One region of the Paenibacillus sp. FSL H7-0703 genome, then DNA from elsewhere that is predicted to be linked to it. Evidence: riboswitches for the same ligand, from Rfam matches in the RefSeq annotation. Region 1 holds a riboswitch; each other region holds the start of a gene.
What was found. A riboswitch is a leader RNA that binds a small molecule or an ion and turns the genes downstream of it on or off. The one in region 1 is predicted to bind cyclic di-AMP.
Positions count from the first base shown of each region.

Region 2: it holds a riboswitch for cyclic di-AMP, as region 1 does, so the genes downstream of both, MHB46_RS13715 (C40 family peptidase) here and MHB46_RS00700 (3D domain-containing protein) in region 1, are expected to answer to the same signal.
Region 3: it holds a riboswitch for cyclic di-AMP, as region 1 does, so the genes downstream of both, MHB46_RS07690 (hypothetical protein) here and MHB46_RS00700 (3D domain-containing protein) in region 1, are expected to answer to the same signal.
Region 4: it holds a riboswitch for cyclic di-AMP, as region 1 does, so the genes downstream of both, MHB46_RS19915 (TrkH family potassium uptake protein) here and MHB46_RS00700 (3D domain-containing protein) in region 1, are expected to answer to the same signal.

Region 1 covers NZ_JBBOPF010000001.1:153,801-157,069, reverse strand. Annotated here, with positions in the region: gene MHB46_RS00705 (polysaccharide deacetylase family protein) at 51-860, shown strand; gene MHB46_RS00700 (3D domain-containing protein) at 1,059-1,727, opposite strand; cyclic di-AMP (ydaO/yuaA leader) riboswitch at 1,734-1,902, opposite strand; gene MHB46_RS00695 (amino acid ABC transporter ATP-binding protein) at 2,138-2,860, opposite strand; gene MHB46_RS00690 (ABC transporter substrate-binding protein/permease) at 2,847-3,269, opposite strand, start outside.
Region 2 covers NZ_JBBOPF010000001.1:3,111,385-3,114,653, forward strand. Annotated here, with positions in the region: gene MHB46_RS13705 (M1 family metallopeptidase) at 1-495, shown strand, start outside; gene MHB46_RS13710 (hypothetical protein) at 507-1,334, shown strand; cyclic di-AMP (ydaO/yuaA leader) riboswitch at 1,611-1,748, shown strand; gene MHB46_RS13715 (C40 family peptidase) at 1,754-2,254, shown strand; gene MHB46_RS13720 (GNAT family N-acetyltransferase) at 2,560-3,066, shown strand; gene MHB46_RS13725 (4a-hydroxytetrahydrobiopterin dehydratase) at 3,145-3,269, opposite strand, start outside.
Region 3 covers NZ_JBBOPF010000001.1:1,810,797-1,814,065, reverse strand. Annotated here, with positions in the region: tRNA gene MHB46_RS07700 (tRNA-Leu) at 22-104, shown strand; gene MHB46_RS07695 (glutathione peroxidase) at 250-735, opposite strand; cyclic di-AMP (ydaO/yuaA leader) riboswitch at 1,202-1,374, shown strand; gene MHB46_RS07690 (hypothetical protein) at 1,490-1,885, shown strand; gene MHB46_RS26215 (potassium-transporting ATPase subunit F) at 2,069-2,146, shown strand; gene kdpA (potassium-transporting ATPase subunit KdpA) at 2,298-3,269, shown strand, end outside.
Region 4 covers NZ_JBBOPF010000001.1:4,464,560-4,467,828, forward strand. Annotated here, with positions in the region: gene MHB46_RS19910 (CPBP family intramembrane glutamic endopeptidase) at 1-762, opposite strand, end outside; cyclic di-AMP (ydaO/yuaA leader) riboswitch at 1,024-1,176, shown strand; gene MHB46_RS19915 (TrkH family potassium uptake protein) at 1,586-2,926, shown strand; gene MHB46_RS19920 (potassium channel family protein) at 3,119-3,269, shown strand, end outside.

The sequences.
Region 1 (3,269 bases):
AATAGTCGAGAGCACCACTAGGTACCACTGCACGGAAAGGGGGGATACATATGCCGTACAGGGGAGTGTTGCCATGCTTGGCACTGTTACTAGCATTTTCAAGTTTACCCGTTCACGCGGATGCGCCTCCCAACATCGGAACGCCCCATCCCAAGGAAGCAGCTATTGCTTCTTCTGTACAACAACAGAGCACAGATCGTGCTACTCCTACATTAGCAATGCTGCGTAAAAAACATGCGGACATTTTTAAAATGTGCGGCCCACACACCCGCCAAATTGCCCTAACCTTTGATGATGTGCCCGATTCTAGGTATACGCCGCAGGTTTTGGACGTATTACACGCCAATGGCATCAAAGCCACCTTTTTCATCGTCGGTCACCGTGCGGAAAAGCATCCGGGGATCATACGCCGTATTATCCGTGAAGGCCATGCTATAGGAAACCATTCCTATACTCATCCGGATTTTAGGAAGGCCACACCAGAACGCTTTCGCAACCAGATTATAAAAACAGAACGTATTTTACAAGCCAGCGCAGGTTTTCGCCCCAAGTTGATTCGTCCACCCTACGGTGAAATCACGGAGCCTCAAATCCAATGGGCACGTCGTCATGGCTATATGATTGTCAATTGGAATGTAGACTCTCTCGACTGGAAGGGACTAAGTAAAACACAAATTCAGCGCAATGTGATCCCAGCTACCGGGCCTGGCTCTATTATTTTAATGCACGCAGGTGGAGGTCAAAGTTCCAACTTGCAAGGCACTGTCCAAGCTCTGCCGGGTCTAATTCACTCTCTAAAAGCTAAGGGCTACAAATTTGTGACAGTCCCCCGGCTACTCCATACCTCGGAACGGAAATAACAATATGTTTATGATTGAGCTACAAGCTAAAGCAACGTAAAAAGGCTGTCTTACCAGCAGAAGTTTTCTGCTCATCAAGACAGCCTTTTTTTACGGATAGGACCTAATAAGAGTCCGACCTAGTTATATGCGGTAGTGTACAGGTATTAAGTTTACATAATATATATTATGTTTAATTAAACTTATATACGTACAATGTTATTTATCAATAACGTACAGCTTCACATTTTGAAATCCAAAGTCGTTCACAAATGATTTGTTACCAGGAATAAAGATATCAATCCGTTTTCCTGTAATGGCGCTGCCCTGATCGCGAGCGACAGCTACAAAAGAATGATCCGGCAAACCTGGGTGGGAATAGCCTGTAACCAGCACTTTCGTGCCCATCGGAATGACGTTCGGGTCTACCGCAATTGTACCTAGTTTAAGCGGATTGCCGTAGTAGTCCACTGCTCCCCATTTACCATTCTCATCAGCTGCAGCAGAATACGCAGAAGCCTTAACGTCAACTATTTTGCTATAGTTGAATGTTTTACCCCATGCTTCAATCGTTGGCCCCTCATTTGCTGGTGCTTTCTCCGTAAGAAGCTGCGGCTTCGAATCCGAAGCTGCCTTCACACTTTTTTCGTCAGGCACCTTAATTTGCAGACCTGCATATATATTGTTGGAGGCAATGTTTGGGTTCGCCTTCGTTAGCTCGTCTACCGATACTCCATAACGTTGAGCAAGTAAAAAGAAGGTATCGCCCTCTTTGGCAGTGTGAAGCGAAGCAGCATCCGCTACTCCAGCTGTCTGTGCCAGCCCTGCAATAGCTGCGGCAAGCACCGCAAATTTCATCGTTTTACCAATATGTTTTAGATGTTTCAAAGATATGTACCTCCTCTGTTATGCCTGCGAAGTTAGCTGTCGGATTCGGACTCAGGAGAAGCCCTATGCTTGTGCAATTCACCCCTAGGCATATTCCACATCGTCTTATGACGTATCGGAATGACTGCCGTTGTTACGTCCCCCGCACTTCCCATAGTTTGGGCCCAGCATTCAGCGGTTGTCATAACCACATGCTGTCCCGGTAAGTTTTGGCTTACTGCATAATATCACAATTTTGTAACCTTATCCGCATGAAAATGTTGGGAACCTTGAACATCATACTATACTCGTTACAATTTTGTCATCAAGAAATCGATATTTGTTACGAAAGTATGGGGAAATGGTGACAAAAAGGAAAAAAGCCCTCCGTCAAACGGAGGGCTTTTTTTATAGATTATATCAGCACTTCCTTACAATACTTTGGCAAGAAAATCACGGGTGCGATCATGGCTTGGAGTGCCAAATACCTGCTCTGGTGTACCTTGCTCTACAATTTGACCGTTATCCATAAAGATAATTCGATCGCCCACCTCGCGGGCAAAACCCATTTCATGCGTCACGATTACCATTGTCATGCCGCCTTCGGCGAGCTTCTTCATTACATCCAGAACCTCTCCAACCATTTCAGGGTCCAATGCAGAAGTCGGCTCATCGAACAGCATTACGTGCGGCTGCATGGCCAAAGCACGCGCAATCGCAATACGTTGCTTCTGTCCTCCGGATAGCTGGTTCGGATAGGTATTCTTCTTATCCTCAAGCCCTACGGTACGCAAGAGTTCTAGCGAAATTTTTTCCGCTTCCTTCCCTGACTGTCTTCTAACCTGTGTTGGGGCAAGTGTCAGGTTCTGCAACACTGTTTTATGCGGGAAAAGATTAAAATGCTGGAACACCATCCCCATCTTCTCCCGGGTTACATTAATATTATGGCCACGAGCTGTAATCGGCTCGCCCTCAAATAAAATCTCCCCGTCTGTAGGCTGTTCCAACAGATTCATACAACGCAAAAACGTACTCTTCCCCGAACCACTGGGACCGATGATGACGACGACTTCACCTTTGGCTATATCTATATCAATGCCTTTTAAAATCTCATTCTTACCGAACGATTTACGCAGTTGTTTAACGGTGATCACTGGCTCTCAACTTCCTTTCCCATAAACCCAGCAGCTTAGACAAGCTGAATGTCATTACAAAATAAATAGCGGCTGCTATTACGAACGGACTTAATCCTTCGTAGGTGATGTTCTTAATGACCTGGGCCTGATACATAATATCCACCATCCCAATGGTCGAAATAATGGATGATTCTTTAATGATCGTAATAAACTCATTACCGATAGCAGGCAAAATAGATTTAAACGCTTGCGGCAAAATGACATGACGCATAGCTTTACCGCGTCCCATACCCAACGAACGAGCAGCCTCCATCTGTCCACGGTCTACTGCCTGGATACCTGCCCGGAAAATTTCAGCCAGATATGCTGAACTATTCAGAGACAATGTGATTATACCAGACTGGAGTGGGGTAAAATTGACACCCAG
Region 2 (3,269 bases), 3.0 Mb from region 1:
ATGGATCGCATTATGCGGACCTACGTCCAGACGTACCGATTTAAGCATCCGTCCTCAATGGATTTTCAACGTATCGTGGAGAGAGTCACCGGACGCTCATGGAGCCACTATTTTGAACAGTATGTATATGACGGCCAGATGGCGGACTTTTCAGTGGATCACATCACAAACCACAAGCTGGAGAATGGATATGAAGCAGTCGTGACGGTCAGCAAAAAAGGGGCGGATTATCCCAAGATCCCTGTCCAATTTACCTTCAAGGATGGTACCACGATATTCAAGGCTTGGGACGGCGCGGGCAAAAGCACAACTTTTCGGATCAAAAGTACTTCTCCCGTTTCCTATGTAACCCTTGATCCCTTATATACCATTGCACTGGAGAACAAGCATATTAACAATAGCCTAAAAGCCGAATTGGACGAAAAGCAACAAACCCGTTGGAGTGTAAGTGTAACCAAGCTGTTGGAGACACTGCTTGGAAGTCTGTCATGGTGAGGTGTCTATAGATGCGGACTGTTATAAAAGAGGGCTGGGCGCTGGTGCGCATACGATTCTATATCGTTATCATTTTATTTCTGTATCGACTACTGTGGGGGGTGTTTATCTATCGGCTGGTGCAGTCTGCCGTTATCCCGCTATTGCTCCGTTATCCTGATCAGGGTCAAAACGAGCTGGGACAGACCTTATTTTGGATGGAGAGTCAGATTGCTCTGATGGACAGCCGGGAAGTACATGTGTATTTGTGGATACTACTAGGGGCGACTGTACTACGCATACTGATCACTCCCTTCATTAGAGCCGGAATATATCAAAGTCTGCATACCGATGCGACTGAACCGCAAAGCCTGTCCTTTTTCAAGGGTATGAAACGCCATGGCATGTCGTCGCTGTTGTATTACACCATCGAGTTGGGACTGCTGCTGCTTCCCGCCTTTTGGGTAGTACCGAGACTCTACCCTATTGTAGCAGGAGCACTTCAATCTTCCTCTTATCTGCTGCATTTATTGCCCTATGTCATTGGATGGATGGCATACGGATGGTTCATTCGGCAGTGCATCCTGTATATGCAACTGGGTACTGTCGGTGGTCACGCCATACTATCGTCCCTGCTCGCCTTCTTTCGCCGGCTCCTCCCAGCTGTCGGTATATCCCTTTTGCTCGGTGCTTGTGTGCTGCTGGTCTTCGGTCTATTTGGCACCGTGGCGATGATTTGGACTGGCATGCTGGCGCTCATTCTCCAGCAATCGTATCATTTTGTTACTAGTCTGGTCAGGCTGTGGCATATCAGTTCGCAGTACAGACTATGGCATACCGATATCTCTAGTAGAAGCTAAGCCCTGCCTTTATGTTTTTTACTTCATTTCCGTCTGTCGAAAAACCTTGATTCATACTCGCGCAAACGACACATAACTGAATACTGTTAACAAGATCTGTTCCTGGGACATTAGGAGCAGATTTTTTTTGTAACTTTTTGCAATGAAACATTTGCCAAAGCCAGCCGTCTTTGTTACAATAATCGCAGTGAACTGATAGTAACAACTTTGTAATCTTTATTGTAACCTTTATCTCAAAAATAACGTTATTGTGAATACTGCTCTCCAAGGTGCACATCTTAAGTTAAGCCTAATTCCTGGCACCTAGGAAGCGGGGGAACCAGTTTGGGTGAATTGATCTCGCAACAGAGTGGTCATAGGGGAACCTTCTACCGAATCCTTAAGCTAACCTCGCAGGCATTGGAAGGGGTATATTTTTTTTGAAGAAGAAGCTAACGATCGCAGCTATGGGTCTTGCCATTGCCTTTACATCTTTTACATTCGGTGGCGGCAGTGCATATGCAGACTCTAAGATGGACCAGGTCATTCAAGATGCCAAAGGAACGAACTACAGAAGCGGAGGCACTACACTCGAGGGATTCGATTGCTCCGGCTTCACAATGTACGTATACAACAAACTGGGAATTAAACTTCCGCATCAATCCGGATCACAATTCAAAATGGGATCTTCTGTATCCCGCGATGAAATGAGACCTGGGGACCTGGTGTTCTTCAACACCACAGGAAGAGGCATTTCCCATGTAGGTATCTTCGTAGGTGAAGGGAAATTTGCCCACTCCTCGACTTCACGTGGTGTAGTAGTTAGCTCACTGAACGAAAATTATTACGCTAACCGCTATGTCGGTGCAAAAAGAATTATGAGCACAGACGCTTACCATTCTGTAGCTTCAGACATTCCTGATGACGATAACGTAGAATAACTAACGCACAGCAAGCTAACCCTAGCCGCAATTTGATTCTGGCCGGAATCGAATTGCGGTTTTTTATGTCCACAACATCAGCAATTATTATCTTTACTGACGAACTGAGACCTCAAAAGGTTTCAATTGTAGCGAACATCGTCGGTTTTACCGTCACCGCTGGGGGAGCATATGAGCAGTAATTCCTTCTTATTGAATGTATACCCGACTTAGGTATGAAATAAACACGCTTGCCATTCCTCTGCAACTTGTCTACAATCTGTTGTTAATGATTGAAGTACCTGTGTAAAAGGAGGATGGAACACATGCCGGCCTCAATATCCAACTATCGGATCGTACCGATGGACGAGCATCAAGCGGCTGCAATTTGTGAGTGGCACTATGATCCACCTTATAACATATACGGTTGGCTCCCCTGGGAACAAATGAAGGCGCTTGAAGTCGAATTCGGAAGTCCCACGCTTCGCCAAGAGCAATATGTTGCCGTACTGGATAAAGAGAACAAACTGACGGGATTTGCTCAATATTTTCCTATGATCGGTGTGACCCGGCTAGGTCTTGGAATGCATCCTGACAGATGCGGACATGGCAAAGGCTCTGATTTTGTCCGTGCCATTGCAGAGGAAGCTCAACGACGCAACCCGAAGAATGAAATTGATCTAGAGGTGCTCACTTGGAATGGGCGCGCTATCCGGGCCTACAAGGCGGCTGGATTTGAGCTTACAGATACCTATGAACGCCAGACTCCTGATGGCAAAAAACCATTTTATTGTATGGTATATCGTCCCGAGCACCCAACCCAGATTCTATGATAAAAGCGCCTTCGGCATACAACCACGATGTTGTATAGCGAAGGCGCTTTTATCATCATACGACAGATCATTACAAGCTCAATGACTGCTGCGCATTTTTTCAAAAGCTTCATTATATTGTTGGGCTTCCTTAATATCCACGGCCATAATACCGCCGTCGTCCCAAGAGGTCAAACGCAGAGTCACGGTCTTATAATCAATCG
Region 3 (3,269 bases), 1.7 Mb from region 1:
TGCCTCATTACATTATGATTTGCGGTCGTGGTGGAATGGCAGACACGCTATCTTGAGGGGGTAGTGGGCGTACGCCCGTGGAGGTTCGAGTCCTCTCGACCGCATTATATGCAAGACCTAGTTAAAAAAGCATCCTGACACGATTTACGTGAAGGGATGCTTTTTTTGTTAAGCATTTTTCGTTATATTCTTTAGCCACGGAAGCCACGGTTGCAACAGGTCGTTTATTAACTGTGATAATGAAGAATGTCAGTTTTGCTGCAAAAGCTTCTCTATATCTCCCGCCAGCTTATCTGGAGTGGTTTGCGGTGCATAGCGCTTAAATACGTTACCTTCTCTTGTAATTAAGAATTTAGTAAAATTCCATTTGATCGCTTTGGACCCTAACACCCCCGGAGCTGTTTGGGTCAGGTAGCGAAATAAGGGGTGTGCTTGATCGCCATTGACATCTGTTTTGGCGAACATCGGAAAGGTAACCCCATAATTGATCTGGCAAAACTCGGAAATCTCCTCGCTGGAACCTGGCTCTTGTTTGGCAAACTGATTGCTGGGAAATCCCAAAATCTCGAGCCCCTGTTCATGGTACTGGTCATATAGCTCTTGTAGCGCTTTGTATTGGGGGGTTAACCCACATTTGCTGGCAGTGTTCACGATAAGCAGAACGTTCCCTTCATATGTGGATAACGGAATTTGTTTCCCTTGCAGGGTTTGCGCATCATATTCATAAACGGTCATAGTATCTCTCCTTATTCAATATTCAACAATTAAATTGTAAGCAATTAAAAACAAGGTTGCAAGTCTGGAAAAGCTGTATCAAGCCTTTAGCCGCTGTAAAATCGTATTTTGTTTAAAACAGTAAATCGCACCGCAAATGAAGCGAATTAAGGTGTTTCTTCTTATAAAAGAGGGTTCAATCGGTGTTTAGCTGGTACATATAGCGTATTTTCTTCTCTTTTTACAAAAAATGGCCAAAAACGCTTTACCCTACGCCAATATTGACATGCTTGTCATTTTCAAAAAGGGATGAAAAACAGAGATTGGAGGAGCTGTGAGAAGCATAATTGCATTGTAAGCGTTATTATTAATCTTCTATGCTCTAAAGGCCGATTTATAACCCTGCAGTTGAGCTTTACAGTCTTCCATGCGCGGGTGTATGATTCAAGACGTAATTTCAAATTAACTTGAATGAAGCAACAACGAAATGTCTATAGCGCTGAATTTTGCAGTTGCAAAAGCGGGGGAACCAATCGAGACTGTACGGCTTCGGAAGCCATGTGTCTCATGGGGTGAATTTTCCGGTCAAGTGCCAGAAATAGGGCGACTCTCACGTCCGAATCCGACAGCTAACCTCGTAAGCGTACAGGGAGAGGCAACAAACCGCCGTGTGCAGCCATGGTTTATTTTATCATGGATATGTCAGAAGCCGGAGGAAAGCCTTTTTCCTTCGGCTTCTTTTTGTTGTCTTTTTATACCGGGAGAGGAGCTACTGATGGAAGGTCGGTTAATTATTGTCACTGCACCGAATGAAGCGGGCAGAAGTTTTGTGAAATTGCTTATTTACAAAAAATTGGCGTTTGCAGTTCTGACGAATAGCGCCCAGGAGGAACGACAGCTCAAAAAAATGGGTGTGGAGCACATTGTCCGCATCAATACCATGCAAGCGGGAAAATGGAATTTTCCAAAAAAAGAAATTGGTAGTGTGTATTTGTTCGAGAACAGCTTGAATCTGACTTGCCGTTTCCTACAAATATGTCGACCACTAACATCGGAATCGATCTATGTTATTACACACGGCTGTAATCCACAAGGAATTTATCGGGGATTGGGAGCGGACCATGTGATCTACACATTGAACGGAGAGGTGGGTTTTCTGCTGAACGGATAAGCACTTATAACATAGTTGTTTTATGATTTTATGATGAAATAAGAATGGCGATCTGAAGACCGATACGGAGGGTATAAACATGATGGATATATACATGCTGCTCGTCATGGCTGTGAGTTATGGAGTGATACTGCTGTTTGTACGCTGGTGTGATGCGCAGACCTCTAAAGGAGGACGAAGAGGATGATCGTTATACTCGGGCTTACGGCTATTGTGTTTATGTATTTAATCTACGCACTCCTGAACCCTGAAAAGTTCTAGTCACTGGTAGGGATAGAGCGGGCGGGAACAACAGATCTGAACATTAAAGCATCATAGGTAGCAGGTTTTCGCAAACGTGTGCACACAATTGGTGCTCTGGAAGCAGGTCTGTTGTTCCAAACGCAGGAGCATTTTGAAGGAGGAATAAAGGATGGAGCTGCTTCAAATTGGAATTGTGATCGTTATATTGCTGCTCTTGGTAAAGCCAATGGGTACATATATGTATCATGTATTCTCGAATGAACCCAATCGGACGGATCGGATTTTTGGCAGAACAGAAAAGCTGATTTATAAGGTAGTAGGCTTGAAGAAAGTGGAGAGCATGCGTTGGACTACGTATGTTATGAGTTTCATTGCTACGAACGCCGTGCTTGTGGCAATCAGCTACTTGCTGTTGCGTTTACAGGGAATGCTTCCCGGTAATCCGGCTGGAAACAGTAATATGGAAGCATCACTAGCTTTTAATACGGTAATCAGCTTTATGACGAATACGAATCTCCAACATTATAGCGGAGAAAGCGGGCTTACGTATCTGACACAGATGGCGTTCGTCACGATGATGATGTTCACTTCGGCTGCTTCCGGTTTTGCGGTTGCTGCGGCTTTTATGAGGGGATTGACGCGGCGCGGTGAAGGGATGGGCAATTTCTTTCAAGATTTTATTAAAGCCATTATAAGAATTTTCCTGCCGCTGGCCTTTGTGCTTACGCTGGTGCTGGTTGGATTGAAGGTACCACAGACGCTTCAGCCTACGGCGGATCTTACGACGCTGAGCGGAACACAACAGCAAATTTCTATGGGACCCATTGCTTCTCTGGAGTCCATCAAGCATTTGGGGACAAACGGGGGCGGATATGCGGGAGCTAACTCTGCGCATCCTTTTGAAAATCCAAGTCCTTGGACGAACGTGCTGGAAATTTTGGCAATGTGGGTAATGCCGGCTTCGTTGCCGTATACCTTTGGATTGTTTGCCCGTAATCGTAAGCAGGGCTGGATTATTTTTAGCTCCATGATGGTATTGTTTCTAATTTTTCTATCCATTACGTACGTGTCTGAAAAGACAGGTAATCCGTTAATCCAGACACTGGGTGTGGATGCTTCTCAGGGAAGCATGGAAGGGAAA
Region 4 (3,269 bases), 4.3 Mb from region 1:
TGTTTGCTTTTCGATATAATCGGTATAGGACGACGGGGCCGAAAAGCTTTGAGTGAAGGAGCGAACATCACCGTCTTCAAAAGTAAAAGCCAGTGTAAGTACCGAGGCGCCGATTTTTTTATCGTCTACGGTATACTTTAATCCGCCTTCTTGTTCAGTGGTCGCAAGCTTCAAATCCGACGGCTTAAAGCCAAAGCGCTTGACCCATACTGCGGCCGCCTGCTCCTTGGCTTCGAGGGTCATGCCGTCCTCAGCCACACGTACAAGCCTGTTACGTGCTTGTTCATCCGTAGAAATATCAGCCTGTGTGTAATTGGTGCTGGAGGTGATTCGTTTAAAGCTAACGACCTTGCCAGTGGATAAATCCACATGAATTTGCAGCTTACTCTTCGCTGAGGATTCAGGCAGATCGACCCGAAAGGTTTCGTAAGGGTAACTCTTTTTCCATGTACGGTCGTACTGTTGAAGCAGTTTTTCTCTAGATAAATAACCGTACAAATCTGTTTCGGCCTGATAGGTCACGACGGGCTCCTCAGGCTGTGATTCAGTATAGCCCAGCTCGGAGCGGGCGAAGTCCAATGCGTGTATGACCGCTTCTTGTTTGCTGATGACCTTTGCGTTCATTACTGATTCTGGACTCGGATTGCTAAGCGAGGGAATAAGCAATTGAAAGATAAAAAAGCAAATCAGGCCAATCCCGCCCAGCAAGCCTAATTTTTTGAAGTTGGCCGTGAGCACGACCGGTTTCCCGATAGGATTCATGAGTTTCCTCCTTAATCTGTAAATAAGAACATCCATTAAAGATATCATACTGCACAGGTTCCCGCCAACAGACCAGCGATATTCATGAAAATAGAGTGAAAGCACTTTAAAGTTCCAATAAAATTAGATAAGCTGCGATTAAACGATGCCCATTCGCAAAATAAAGCCAATTTCACGTTTTTTCGGCGAAATCGGTTTTGTGATCTGGATATAGAAGGATTATAATCTTGAGGCAATGCCTATAAAATACATAGGTAATGATATACAGTTGAGCCGAATTTCTATGGGAAAACGGGGGAACCATGTTACTGGGGTGAATTTTACAACCGATCCTGCTGGATCGGAAGTGTAAATAGGGCATACTGTGCTGCCCGAATCCGTCAGCTAACCTCGTAGGCTATGAGCAGGAACCAAGTCAGGCACTCGGTTTTCCGGTGTCTTTTTTTGTGCGTATAAAAGTGTTTGGATTGGTTAGACCGCTGCGGGTGCAGATTATTCTTCCGATTGCTGTTATCCCCGGATTTTTTGATTGTATACCCCCTTTAATGGTTAAAATCCGGAGATAAAGGCAAACGCTTCGCTTCTTCAGAACAATTCTGCCCCTTTCGCTACTGCCCGCCAATAGCACAGGGGGCTGAGTAGTGCTTGACATGCATTCTTCCTGTATTCAGGGAATGCTAATTATAGTTAACTAAGGTTTGGAAAAATCAAAAAATTCAGGGGCAACGACGATCGAAAGATCAAATGGAACGCGTAGCGAGCTTACACCGTATTAAATCACTGTTTTTATAGTTTTAAGGATTAGGAGAGAAGTGATGAATAGATGAATCCCAATGCAAGCTGGCTTCGGCTTTCTCCACCGCAGATATTCGTTGCGGGCTTTGCCATTATCATTCTTATAGGTAGTTTATTGTTAATGCTGCCGATCTCCAATACAACAGGAAAGCCACTTGCGTTTATAGACGCTTTGTTTACTGCCGCCTCTGCGACCTGTGTAACCGGGCTTGTCGTAAAGGATACCGGGCTCTTTTTTACCACTTTTGGTCAAGTTGTCATCGTTGCGCTGATCCAGATCGGCGGTCTTGGCTTTATGACCATGGCTACCTTGATTGCACTGGTGTTCAAGCGTCGGATTTCCTTGCGGGAGCGTCTCATTTTGCAGGAAGCGATGAATCAGACTTCTGTAGAGGGAATTGTCGGGTTAATCCGTAAGGTATTACTGTACTCACTAGTTATTGAAGGCGTATGCGCTACGATATTCTCGGTTCGCTGGTCCTTTGATATGCCTGTAGGCAGGGCGATTTATTTTGGAATCTGGCATGCCATCTCCATGTTTAACAATGCTGGTTTTGATTTATTCGGTGAATTTCGCAGCTTGACAGGTTATGTATATGATCCGATTGTTAATTTTACCGCAATGTTTCTAATTATTTCTGGCGGCATTGGTTTTGTAGTGATGTCAGACCTGGCAGAATATCGCAAGCGCAAGAGACTGTCCTTGCACACCAAGGTGGTACTCAGCATGACGGGCGCTATGATTGTAGTCGGCACGCTCGTGATTTTTGTATTTGAGTTTACGAATCCAAAGACTCTTGGCTCGCTTGATTGGGGTGGTAAGCTACTGGGATCTTTATTCCAGTCCGTTACTCCCCGTACCGCAGGTGCCAATACGCTGGACATCGCAGGCTTGCGGCAGGCTACGCAGTTTTTTATCATCATACTCATGTTTATTGGGGCTTCCCCTGGCTCCACTGGAGGCGGGATTAAGACCACAACATTCGCCCTGCTCATTGGAGCAGTGATTTCGATGCTGCGGGGGCGGGAAGATATTGTACTGTTCAAGTACCGACTTGCGCAGGGACGAATTTACAAGGCTTTGACCATTACACTGCTGGGGTTGCTGTTCGTGATCGGGGTGACCATGATTTTGTCGGCAACCGAAGATCATCATTTTCTGATGATCTTGTTTGAGACGGTGTCTGCGTTTGGTACGGTGGGGCTGTCGATGGGGCTTACACCTGATTTAACAGTCATAGGTAAGCTGGTGATTACCCTGACGATGTTTGCAGGTAGACTGGGGCCACTCACGCTAGCTTATGCACTGGGGCCGAAAAAGGGTAAAGAATTATATCGTCATCCGGAAGGCAAAATGATTATAGGATGAATCATTTCATATACATTTCGTTGGTTTAATCATTTCAGGATTTTGCAAAATTCGATACCAGTCGCTCCGAAGTCAAGATATAGACGAACTAAACCATTTCGATCTATATCTTCTTCATTGGAAGTCGCTTATGGGATTTTTGCAAAATCCCCATTTATGAAATTGATTCAGATAAGGAGTTTTCGAGTAGATATGAAAACGCAGCAGTTTGTAGTTATTGGCTTGGGGCGGTTTGGCTCAAGCCTGGCTTTGCAATTGGTGGATATGGGGTGCGAGGTGCTAGGCATTGACCGGAATGAGGATGTTGTGGACAGTATGAGTGAGATGTTGACACATACTGTCG